Regions from separate parts of the Streptomyces sp. NPDC059850 genome, predicted to be linked through region 4. Evidence: riboswitches for the same ligand, from Rfam matches in the RefSeq annotation. Region 4 holds a riboswitch; each other region holds the start of a gene.

Region 1 (2,194 bases), on a different contig from region 4:
GGGCCCGTACCGCCGGATCGTGGGTGATCGGCGAGTCGGCGCGGGAGGCCAGCGCGGCCCGGTTGGTGGCGAGTTCACCGGCGATGGCGTCGGTGCCCCGGGCGAGGCCCTTGGCGAGGGCGACGATCTCGGCGGTCTTCTGCTTCGCGAAGGCCAGCCAGCGCAGGATCTGCGGCTCGATGTCCCGCTCGGCCGCCGCGTCGAGCGGCACGTGGAGGAGGGAGCAGGAGGCGGCCACGTCGACCCGGTCGGCAAGACCCAGCAGGGTGCCCAGCGTCGACAGGGACTTCTCCAGGTCGTTGACCCAGATGTTGCGGCCGTTGACCACGCCCGCCACCAGGCGCTTGCCGGACAGTCCGCCGACGGCGGCCAGCGCGTCCAGGTTGGCGGCCGCCGCCTCGGTGAAGTCCAGCGCGAGCCCGTCGACCGGGGCCTTGGCCAGCACCGGCAGGGCGTCGCCGAGCCGGTCGAAGTAGGTGGCCACGAGCAGCTTCGGCCGGTCGGCGAGCGCGCCGAGGTCGCGGTACGCGCGCTCTGCGGCGTTCAGCTCGGCCGGGGTGCGGTCCTGGACGAGGGCGGGCTCGTCCAGCTGCACCCACGCGGCGCCCGCCGCGCGCAGGTCGGCCAGCACCTCCGCGTACACCGGCAGCAGCCGGTCGAGCAGGGTGAGCGGGTCGAAGTCCGCGGCCACCCCGGGGGCGGGCTTGGCGAGCAGCAGGTAGGTGACCGGGCCGACCAGGACGGGCCGGGCGGTCAGGCCCAGGGCCAGGGCCTCCTTCAGCTCCGCCACCTGCTTCGTGGAGTCGGCCGAGAACACCGTGTCCGGGCCCAGCTCGGGCACCAGGTAGTGGTAGTTGGTGTCGAACCACTTCGTCATCTCCAGCGGCGCCACGTCCTGGGTGCCGCGCGCCATGGCGAAGTAGCCGTCCAGGGCGTCGGCCTCGACGGCGGCGCGGTGCCGGGTGGGGATCGCGCCGACCATGACGGTGGTGTCGAGGACATGGTCGTAGTACGAGAAGTCGCCGGTGGGCACCTCGTGGACGCCCGCCCCGGAGAGCTGCCGCCAGTTGGTGGCGCGCAGTTCGGCGGCGGTGGCGCGGAGGGCGTCGGCGGTGACGCGGCCCTTCCAGTAGCCCTCGATCGCCTTCTTCAGTTCCCGGTTCCGGCCCTGGCGGGGGTAGCCGTACACGGTGGCCCGTGCTGCCGCGGCCGCGGTCTTGCTGGTCACGGAGATCTCCTTCGCGAGATGAATCCCTGAGATCCCGGCGACGGGACGAGAGCGCGAAGGGTGACGGAACCCGGCGGAAGACGACCCCGCGCGGCACAGCGCGGTCATCCGCCTGGTAGGTACGCCGACCCGCCCTCGAGGTCACCGAGATGCCGCGCACGAGTGGTTCGTACGCGGGCCACTGGCAGGTCTTCGGACTCGCGGGCACGTCCTCCGGGGGAGGACACCTACTGGCCGTCGCTTCCCAGGCCCGATGTCGCCGGGCCCAGTGCACATGACGGCGGTCGTTCCCGCTCACCGCTGCGGGGCAGTCCCGGATTCCCACCGGGTTCCCTCTTGCGACGCGTCCCGCCTGGCGGACGGGGCGAACCAGCTGCACCGGCCAGCCTACGGGGTGGGGCGCGGGAGGGAAGAGGGCCGTCCGCCATCCGGATGGTGAGGTGGGCCACCCTCTGGGCCACCTCGCCGACGCGGCCCGCTCCGTCAGGCGCCGAAGCGCTGGCGCGCGTCCTCGATGCGGTCGAGGTACTGGTGGGTCCAGCCGCACAGGGCGTCGACCGTGGTGCGCAGGGCCCGGCCCGGCTCGGTGAGGGTGTACTCGACCCGCGGCGGCACGGTGGGGTACACCTTCCGGTCGACCAGGCCGTTGCGCTCCAGCATGCGCAGGTTCTGGGTGAGCATCTTGTGGCTGACGCCCTCGACCTCGTTCCGCAGCTCGCTGAAGCGCAGGGTGCGCTCGCCGATCGCCTCGATGATCAGGAGTGCCCACTTGTTGGCCACGTCCGAGAAGATCTCGCGCGCCAGGGAGTCCGCGCGCCTCAGGTCCGCGTCCTCGGGCAGGCCGTTGAGCTGTTGTTTGGTCACCATCAGGGCACTCTCCTACGGTTTCCCAGTCACCGCAAGAGAGTGCTGTCGCTACGGCGGCATCGGTGGAATATCACATTCGGATAACGCGGTGTTCGTGGG
Region 2 (2,194 bases), on a different contig from region 4:
TTGGCCAGCTGCTCCTCGGTGAGCCAGTCCTGGTCGTGGCCGCCCGCCTCGATGAGGGCGTAGATCAGCTCGTCGCCGACGCCGGAGACCAGGCCCGGAAGCGATCCGGGGCCCTCCTCGGGGCCGAGGTCGTACCCCTCGGCGCGCAGCCGGCGCAGCAGGGCGACGGCGCTGGCGGGGGTGTCGAGGCCGACCGCGTTGCCGATCCGGGAGTGCTTGGTGGGGTAGGCGGACAGGACGAGCGCGAGGCGCTTGTCGGCCGCCGGTATGTGGCGGAGCCGGGCGTGTCGTACCGCGATTCCGGCGACACGCACGGCGCGCTCGGGGTCGGGAGCGTAGACGGGCAGGCCGTCCTCGTCGACCTCCTTGAAGGAGAACGGGACGGTGATGAGCCGTCCGTCGAACTCCGGGACGGCGACCTGGGTCGCGGCGTCCAGCGGGGACAGGCCCTCGTCGTTCTCCTCCCACGCGCTGCGGGACGAGGTCAGGCACAGCGCCTGGAGTACGGGGACGTCGAGCCCGGCGAGCGCGCCCGCGTCCCACGACTCGTCGTCGCCGCCCGCCGACGCCTCGGCGGGGCGGGTGCCGCCCGCGGCGAGCACGGTGGTGACGACGGCGTCGGCCGCGCCGAGGGCCTCGATCAGCTCGGGTTCCGGGGCCCGGAGGGAGGCGACATACAGCGGCAGCGGGCGCGCCCCGGCGTCCTCCACGGCCTGGCACAGGGCTTCCACGAAGGCGGTGTTGCCGCTCATGTGGTGGGCCCGGTAGTAGAGCACGGCGATGGTCGGTCCGGTGACGTCCTCGCGCGCGGTGCGCTCCAGCGGACCCCAGGTGGGGGCGGGGGCGGGCGGCTCGAAGCCGTGGCCGGTGAGCAGCACGGTGTCGGAGAGGAACCGGGCCAGCTGCTCCAGGTTGGCGGGTCCGCCGTGGGCGAGGTAGGCGTGCGCCTCGGCGGCGATGCCCACGGGGACCGTGGACGCCTCCATGAGCTGGGCGTCAGGGGCCTGTTCACCGGTGAGCACGACGACGGGGAGGTCGCCCGCGAGCAGGGTTGCGAGGCCTTCCTCCCAGGCGCGGACGCCACCGAGGAGCCGTACGACGACGAGTTCGGCACCGTCGAGGAGGCCGGGCAGCTCGTCGAGCGCGAGCCGCGCCGGGTTGGCGAGGCGGTATGGCACCGGGCCCGTGGCCGCGCGGGCACTGAGCAGGTCGGTGTCGGACGTCGACAGCAGAAGGATCATGGCTCAGCGCGCCTTCCTCGGGGTCCGCGCCCCGGGCGGGTTGTGAAGACGGCGGGAGTTCCTGGCTCGCACGGCGGGCTGGCCGTGCTCACAGTGGCGGGACCGCACCGGATTCGCACCGGTTTCCTCCCCTAAACGCCGTCTTAAGCGTCCGGCGGGCCAGACGGCCCGCCGCAGAGCATAGTAGGCGTTCCTGACCTGGCACGGGACGGTGAGGGCCGACGAAACGTCGGTATGCTCGCCGCCATGTCCCTCCCCCCGACAACCGTCCCACCTGCGGATGAAGCGCCCCCACGCCGGGAGCGCGGACGCGATGACGCCTGCCCCGGCGCGCTGCGGCTGCACTCCGCGGACGACGGGTCCCTGGCGCGCGTCCGGACACCGGGCGGCCTGCTGACGGTGCGTCAGGCGCAGGCGCTGGCGCGGGTGAGCGAGGAGCTGGGGGACGGCGGGCTGGACCTCACCTCGCGCGGAAATCTCCAGCTCCGCGGCCTGGCGGCGACCTGCGGTGGCGAACTGGCGGCCGGGCTGCGGGACGCCGGACTGCTCCCCTCCGAGCGGTACGACCGGGTGCGCAACATCGTGGCGTCCCCGCTGAGCGGGCTCGACGGCGCCGGATACGGCGATGTCACGGCGTGGACGCGGGAGTTGGACGCCGCGCTGTGCGGTGGCGCGTGGGAAGAACTGTCCGGCTTGTCGGGCCGTTTCCTGTTCGCGATGGACGACGGCCGGGGCGATGTGGCCGCGCTGAGCGCGGATGTGACATTGATCGCAACGGGGGACGGCGGAGCCGTACTGCGGGTGGGCTCCGGGGCTGACGGGGTCGCGTTGGAGGTGCGGGCGCGGGATGTGCCGCGCGCCGCCGCGCTGGCCGCCGTGGAGTTCCTGGCCCGGGCGAGCGGCACGCGGGCGTGGCGGGTGCGCGACCTGCCCGCGCAACACGCCGTGACCGT
Region 3 (2,194 bases), on a different contig from region 4:
AGGAGCGGATCGTCGCCGCGCTGCGCGCCGAGGGCCGGTGCGTCGCGGTGATCGGCGACGGAGTCAACGACGCCGCCGCGCTCGCCACCGCCGATCTCGGCATGGCCATGGGCGGTGGCACCGACGCCGCGATCGGCGCCGCCGACATCACCCTCGTACGGGAGGACATGCTGGCCGTCGTCGACGCCATCCGGCTCACCCGGCGCACCCTGAGCACCATCCGCGCCAACCTCGTCTGGGCTTTCGGCTACAACGTGGTCACCGTCCCGCTGGCCGCGACCGGCTGGCTCAACCCCATGGTCGCGGCCGCGGCCATGTCCGCGAGTTCGGTCCTGGTCGTCACCAACAGCCTGCGGCTGCGGGCCTACGCCCCGGGCGGGCGGCGGACCGGCACACCGCCCGCTCCCCTCGCGCCCCATGACTCGGCGGACACCGAGCACGGCCGTACGAGAAGGAAGAACGATGTCCTCAGCGACCGATGACCGCACCCCGCCGCTGCGCCGTCTGAGAGACGCGGTGGCCCGGGGAGCGCGGGCGGCCCTGGTTCCGGTGGGCGGCTGCGCGCTGGCCCTGGCCCTGCTCACCGGCTACACGGCGACCGGGGCGGCGGGAGTGCCCGTCCCGCGGATCGAGGTCAGCGCCGGCCGGATCATCCAGTCCCCCGGGCACGTGGCCGCCGCGTACTTCGAGATCCGCAACGTCGGGGACCGGGACGACACCCTGGTCTTCGCCGACTCCCCGGAGCTGGGCGTCTCCATGCTGCGCGAGCCCGACAAGAGGCGGCCGGGCGCCGTCCGGTGGGCGAAGAAGGTGGCCATCCCCGCGCACAGCACACTGCGGATGAAACGGGGAGGCGTCCATGTCGCGGTCCTCGACCCGCCGATGATGAAGCCGGGCGAGAGGGTGTCCTTCAACCTGTGGTTCACCGGCCGCGGCCGAGTGGGGGCCGAGGCGATGCGCTCTCATCTCATCGAGCCGTGAGTGTGGTTCGTCCGCAGCGCCGTGGAGCCGCGGGAGATCTGGACGTGCGCCCTTTATCCGTCACTCAAGGAAAAGTAGGATCGCCCGGTCATCACCGCGACGGGATACAGGAAGCCGGTGCGAATCCGGCACGGTCCCGCCACTGTGACCGGGGAGTGGAACCCTTCGAAGAGGCCACTGCGCACGAGCGCGGGAAGGCCGGGGGAACGTCGATCCGGGAGTCAGGACACTGGCCTGTCGCGGGCCCGTTCCGAGGAGCGCGGACTCCCCAGGAGGCTTTACGTGTACGACGGCACGCTGCGTCTTCCTTCTCTCCTCCGGCCTCTCCCCCGGCCCGGCCGCCCCGCCGTACCGGGCGCGGTGCGGTCCTGGCCCTCGCCCTGTCCACGACAAGCCGCCGTCCCGCGCCGTCACCATCCACCAGCACCCGGCCGAACTGATGCTGGCCCTCGGACTGAAGGACCGGATGGTCGGCACCGCCTTCCCCGACTCGGCCGTCCTGCCCCGGTACGAGAAGGACTTCGCGTCCATACCGGAGCGGGCCGCGAAGGAGCCGTCCTTCGAGAATGTCCTGGAGGCCGAGCCGGACTTCGTCTACGGCGGCTGCGGCAGCGCCTTCGCCAAGAACGCGGGCCGGTCCCGCGAGGCGTTCGCCGACGCGGGCATCGACACCTACCTCAACCGCGAGTACTGCGGCATGAAGCGGGTGTCGATGCGGGACACCTACGACGAGATCCGCGCCATCGGCACCATCTTCGGCGTATCGGAGCGGGCCGACCGGCTGGTGGCCGATCTCCAGGGACGCATCGGCAGGACCACCGAGGCGGTGAAGGACGCACCGCCAGTGCCGGTGTTCGTGTACGACAGCGGCGACAAGGCGGCGTTCACCGCCGGTGGCAAGAGCCTGGGCACCGAGATCATCCGGCTGGCGCGCGGACGCAATGTGTTCGCCGACCTGAACGAGGTCTTCGGGGACGCGTCCTGGGAACAGGTGGTGGCCCGCAAGCCCGAGGTCATCGCGCTCTACGACTATCGCGGCGCGGGCAGCGTGGCGGAGAAGAAGAAGTTCCTCCTCTCCCAGCCCGCCCTCGCCGACGTGCCCGCCATCAAGAACAAGCGGTTCGTGGTGCTGCCGCTGACCGCCACTCTGGTCGGCGTCCGCCCGCCGTACGCGGTGGAGGACCTCGCCCGACGGCTGCACCCCGAGCGGTTC
Region 4 (2,194 bases):
CGACCCGGCGCATGAACTCGTCCGGGATCCAGTGCGCGATGTTGAGGTTGTGGGTGCGGCGGGCCTCTTCGCCCGTGTTGTCCCGCAGCTCCAGGAACTCCTCCAGGTCCGCGTGCCAGGTCTCCAGATAGACACAGGCCGCGCCCTTGCGACGGCCGCCCTGGTTGACGGCGGCCACGGAGGCGTCGAGCGTGCGCAGGAACGGCACGATGCCGTTGGAGTGCCCGTTGGTGCCGCGGATCAGCGAACCGCGGGCGCGGATGCGGGAGTACGACAGACCGATGCCGCCCGCGTGCTTCGAGAGGCGCGCGACCTGGTGGTAGCGGTTGTAGATCGAGTCCAGCTCGTCCAGCGGCGAGTCCAGCAGATAGCAGGACGACATCTGCGGGTGCCGGGTGCCGGAGTTGAACAGCGTGGGGGAGCTGGGCAGGTACGACAGCGTGCTGGTCATCCGGTACAGCTCGGCGACGTCGCCCAGCGCCCGCTCGGACGGGTCCTCGGCGAGCCCGCAGGCCACCCGCAGCAGGAAGTGCTGCGGGGTCTCGATCACCTGACGGGTGATCGGGTGGCGCAGCAGATAGCGGCTGTGCAGGGTGCGCAGCCCGAAGTAGCCGAAGCGGTCGTCCGCGCCGTCGGCCAGCGCCTGGTCGACCAGCGCGTCCAGCCGGGTGGCGTGGGTGGTGACGAACTCGGCGGTGGAGTCGGCGATCAGGCCCTCGCGGTGGCCCACGGCGACGGAGGCCGAGAAGGATTCCGCGCCCTGCCCGGCCGCCTCGTCGGCGATCGCGCGGGTCAGCAGCCGCGCGGCGAGCTTGGAGTACTCCGGCTCCTCGCCGATGAGCCCGGCCGCCGCCTCGGTCGCCAGGGAGCGCAACTCCGCCTCGTCCGAACCGGAGTGGCGGCCGCGCAGGGCGGCGGCCGCGACCCTGCCGGGGTCGGTGGCGGGCAGGTCGGCGGTGAGCGCGGTCAGGGTCCGCAGCAGGGCGGTCCCGGGCGCGTCGGCCGCTGCCATAGAGTCCGCTGCCTCTGAAACCGGATCGGCGGGCGCGATGGTCACTGAAGTGTTCTCCCTCGCTCGGCTGGGGGCCTGCGAGGGCGGTGCGCGATGGCCGCTTACGGGCATGCCGATTCCGCTTCAGGGCACACCGCGCAGCGTCCATCGACCCAACCCACGAGGCCCGGACGTATGCAGACGGCCGTCGGCAGGTCATCGGACTCACGGGTGCGCAAAAGCGCACACGTACACCGTTGCGGGACAGTTCCGGATTCCCACCGGATTCCCCTGCGGCGACAGCGAGCACGAGCATACATCTTGTGTCGCGCTGCGCACGCGCCCCCAGATGTTGTGTCGTCAGCTGGGTGGATTCGCATAGATGTGCTAGTCGCGTCAGGCTTTGGCCGCGCCGGAAGCCCCCTGGAAGCCTGCCGGAATCCCGCCGGAATCCCAGGGAAAACTAGCTCGCCGGGCCGCTCGTCCGCCATTCGTCCAGGGCACGGGCGAGGCGGTCGCGGTAGCCCGCGTAGCCGTCCTCGTACGCGCCGCGAAGCTCCGCCCGGGGCTCGACGGTACGGGACGCGGAGCGCCAGTGCGGGGCGTCCACGGGGTCGCCGAGGGACCGCCAGGCGACCGCCGCCGCGCCGCGCGCGCCGACTTCCGGCTCGTCCGGGACGGCCGCGGGGTGACCAATGACATCCGCGAAAATCTCCGTCCACGCGGCGGAGCGCACGCCCCCGCCGCACAGCGCGAGCCGCCCCGAGAGCCCGGCCGCCTCCAGGCAGTGGCGGGCCGCGTAGGCGACGGCCTCGCAGACGGCCCGTACGGCGTCGGCGCGGCTGGTGCCGAGGCCGAGGCCGTCCAACCGGCCCTGGGCGGCGGGCTCCACGAAGGGGGCGCGTTCCCCGGCGCCGGACAGGAAGGGCAGTGCGGTCACGCCGCCCGCGCCCGGCGGGCTCTGGCCGAGCAGGGTGTCCAGCTCGGCCGTGGTCGTCCCTGTGAGATCGAGCACCCAGCGCAGCGCGGCGGTGCCGACCATCGCGGGCATCGCGCGCAGCCAGCGGTCCTGATCCGGGACGCACAGCCACATTCCGGCCGGATCGGCGGCCGGGTCCACCACGGCGCGGTCGGTGAGCACCTGACAGGCCAGCGTGGTGCCGACGATGAGCAGCCCGTCGCCCACGTCCCGCACCCCGCTGC

Evidence for each region. A riboswitch is a leader RNA that binds a small molecule or an ion and turns the genes downstream of it on or off. The one in region 4 is predicted to bind cobalamin.
Region 1: linked by a shared signal. The riboswitch ahead of metE (5-methyltetrahydropteroyltriglutamate--homocysteine S-methyltransferase) and the one ahead of ACFV9T_RS16000 (ribonucleoside-diphosphate reductase subunit alpha) in region 4 are both predicted to bind cobalamin.
Region 2: linked by a shared signal. The riboswitch ahead of cobN (cobaltochelatase subunit CobN) and the one ahead of ACFV9T_RS16000 (ribonucleoside-diphosphate reductase subunit alpha) in region 4 are both predicted to bind cobalamin.
Region 3: linked by a shared signal. The riboswitch ahead of ACFV9T_RS37230 (ABC transporter substrate-binding protein) and the one ahead of ACFV9T_RS16000 (ribonucleoside-diphosphate reductase subunit alpha) in region 4 are both predicted to bind cobalamin.

Annotation. Positions count from the first base shown of each region.
Region 1 is NZ_JBHWJI010000006.1:67,438-69,631, forward strand. It holds gene metE (5-methyltetrahydropteroyltriglutamate--homocysteine S-methyltransferase) at 1-1,228, opposite strand, end outside; cobalamin riboswitch at 1,394-1,617, opposite strand; gene ACFV9T_RS06940 (winged helix-turn-helix transcriptional regulator) at 1,712-2,095, opposite strand.
Region 2 is NZ_JBHWJI010000019.1:75,212-77,405, reverse strand. It holds gene cobN (cobaltochelatase subunit CobN) at 1-1,241, opposite strand, end outside; cobalamin riboswitch at 1,276-1,413, opposite strand; gene cobG (precorrin-3B synthase) at 1,488-2,194, shown strand, end outside.
Region 3 is NZ_JBHWJI010000070.1:14,156-16,349, forward strand. It holds gene ACFV9T_RS37220 (heavy metal translocating P-type ATPase) at 1-482, shown strand, start outside; gene ACFV9T_RS37225 (copper chaperone PCu(A)C) at 463-981, shown strand; cobalamin riboswitch at 1,041-1,234, shown strand; gene ACFV9T_RS37230 (ABC transporter substrate-binding protein) at 1,211-2,194, shown strand, end outside.
Region 4 is NZ_JBHWJI010000016.1:158,958-161,151, reverse strand. It holds gene ACFV9T_RS16000 (ribonucleoside-diphosphate reductase subunit alpha) at 1-1,057, opposite strand, end outside; cobalamin riboswitch at 1,184-1,324, opposite strand; gene ACFV9T_RS15995 (FGGY family carbohydrate kinase) at 1,455-2,194, opposite strand, start outside.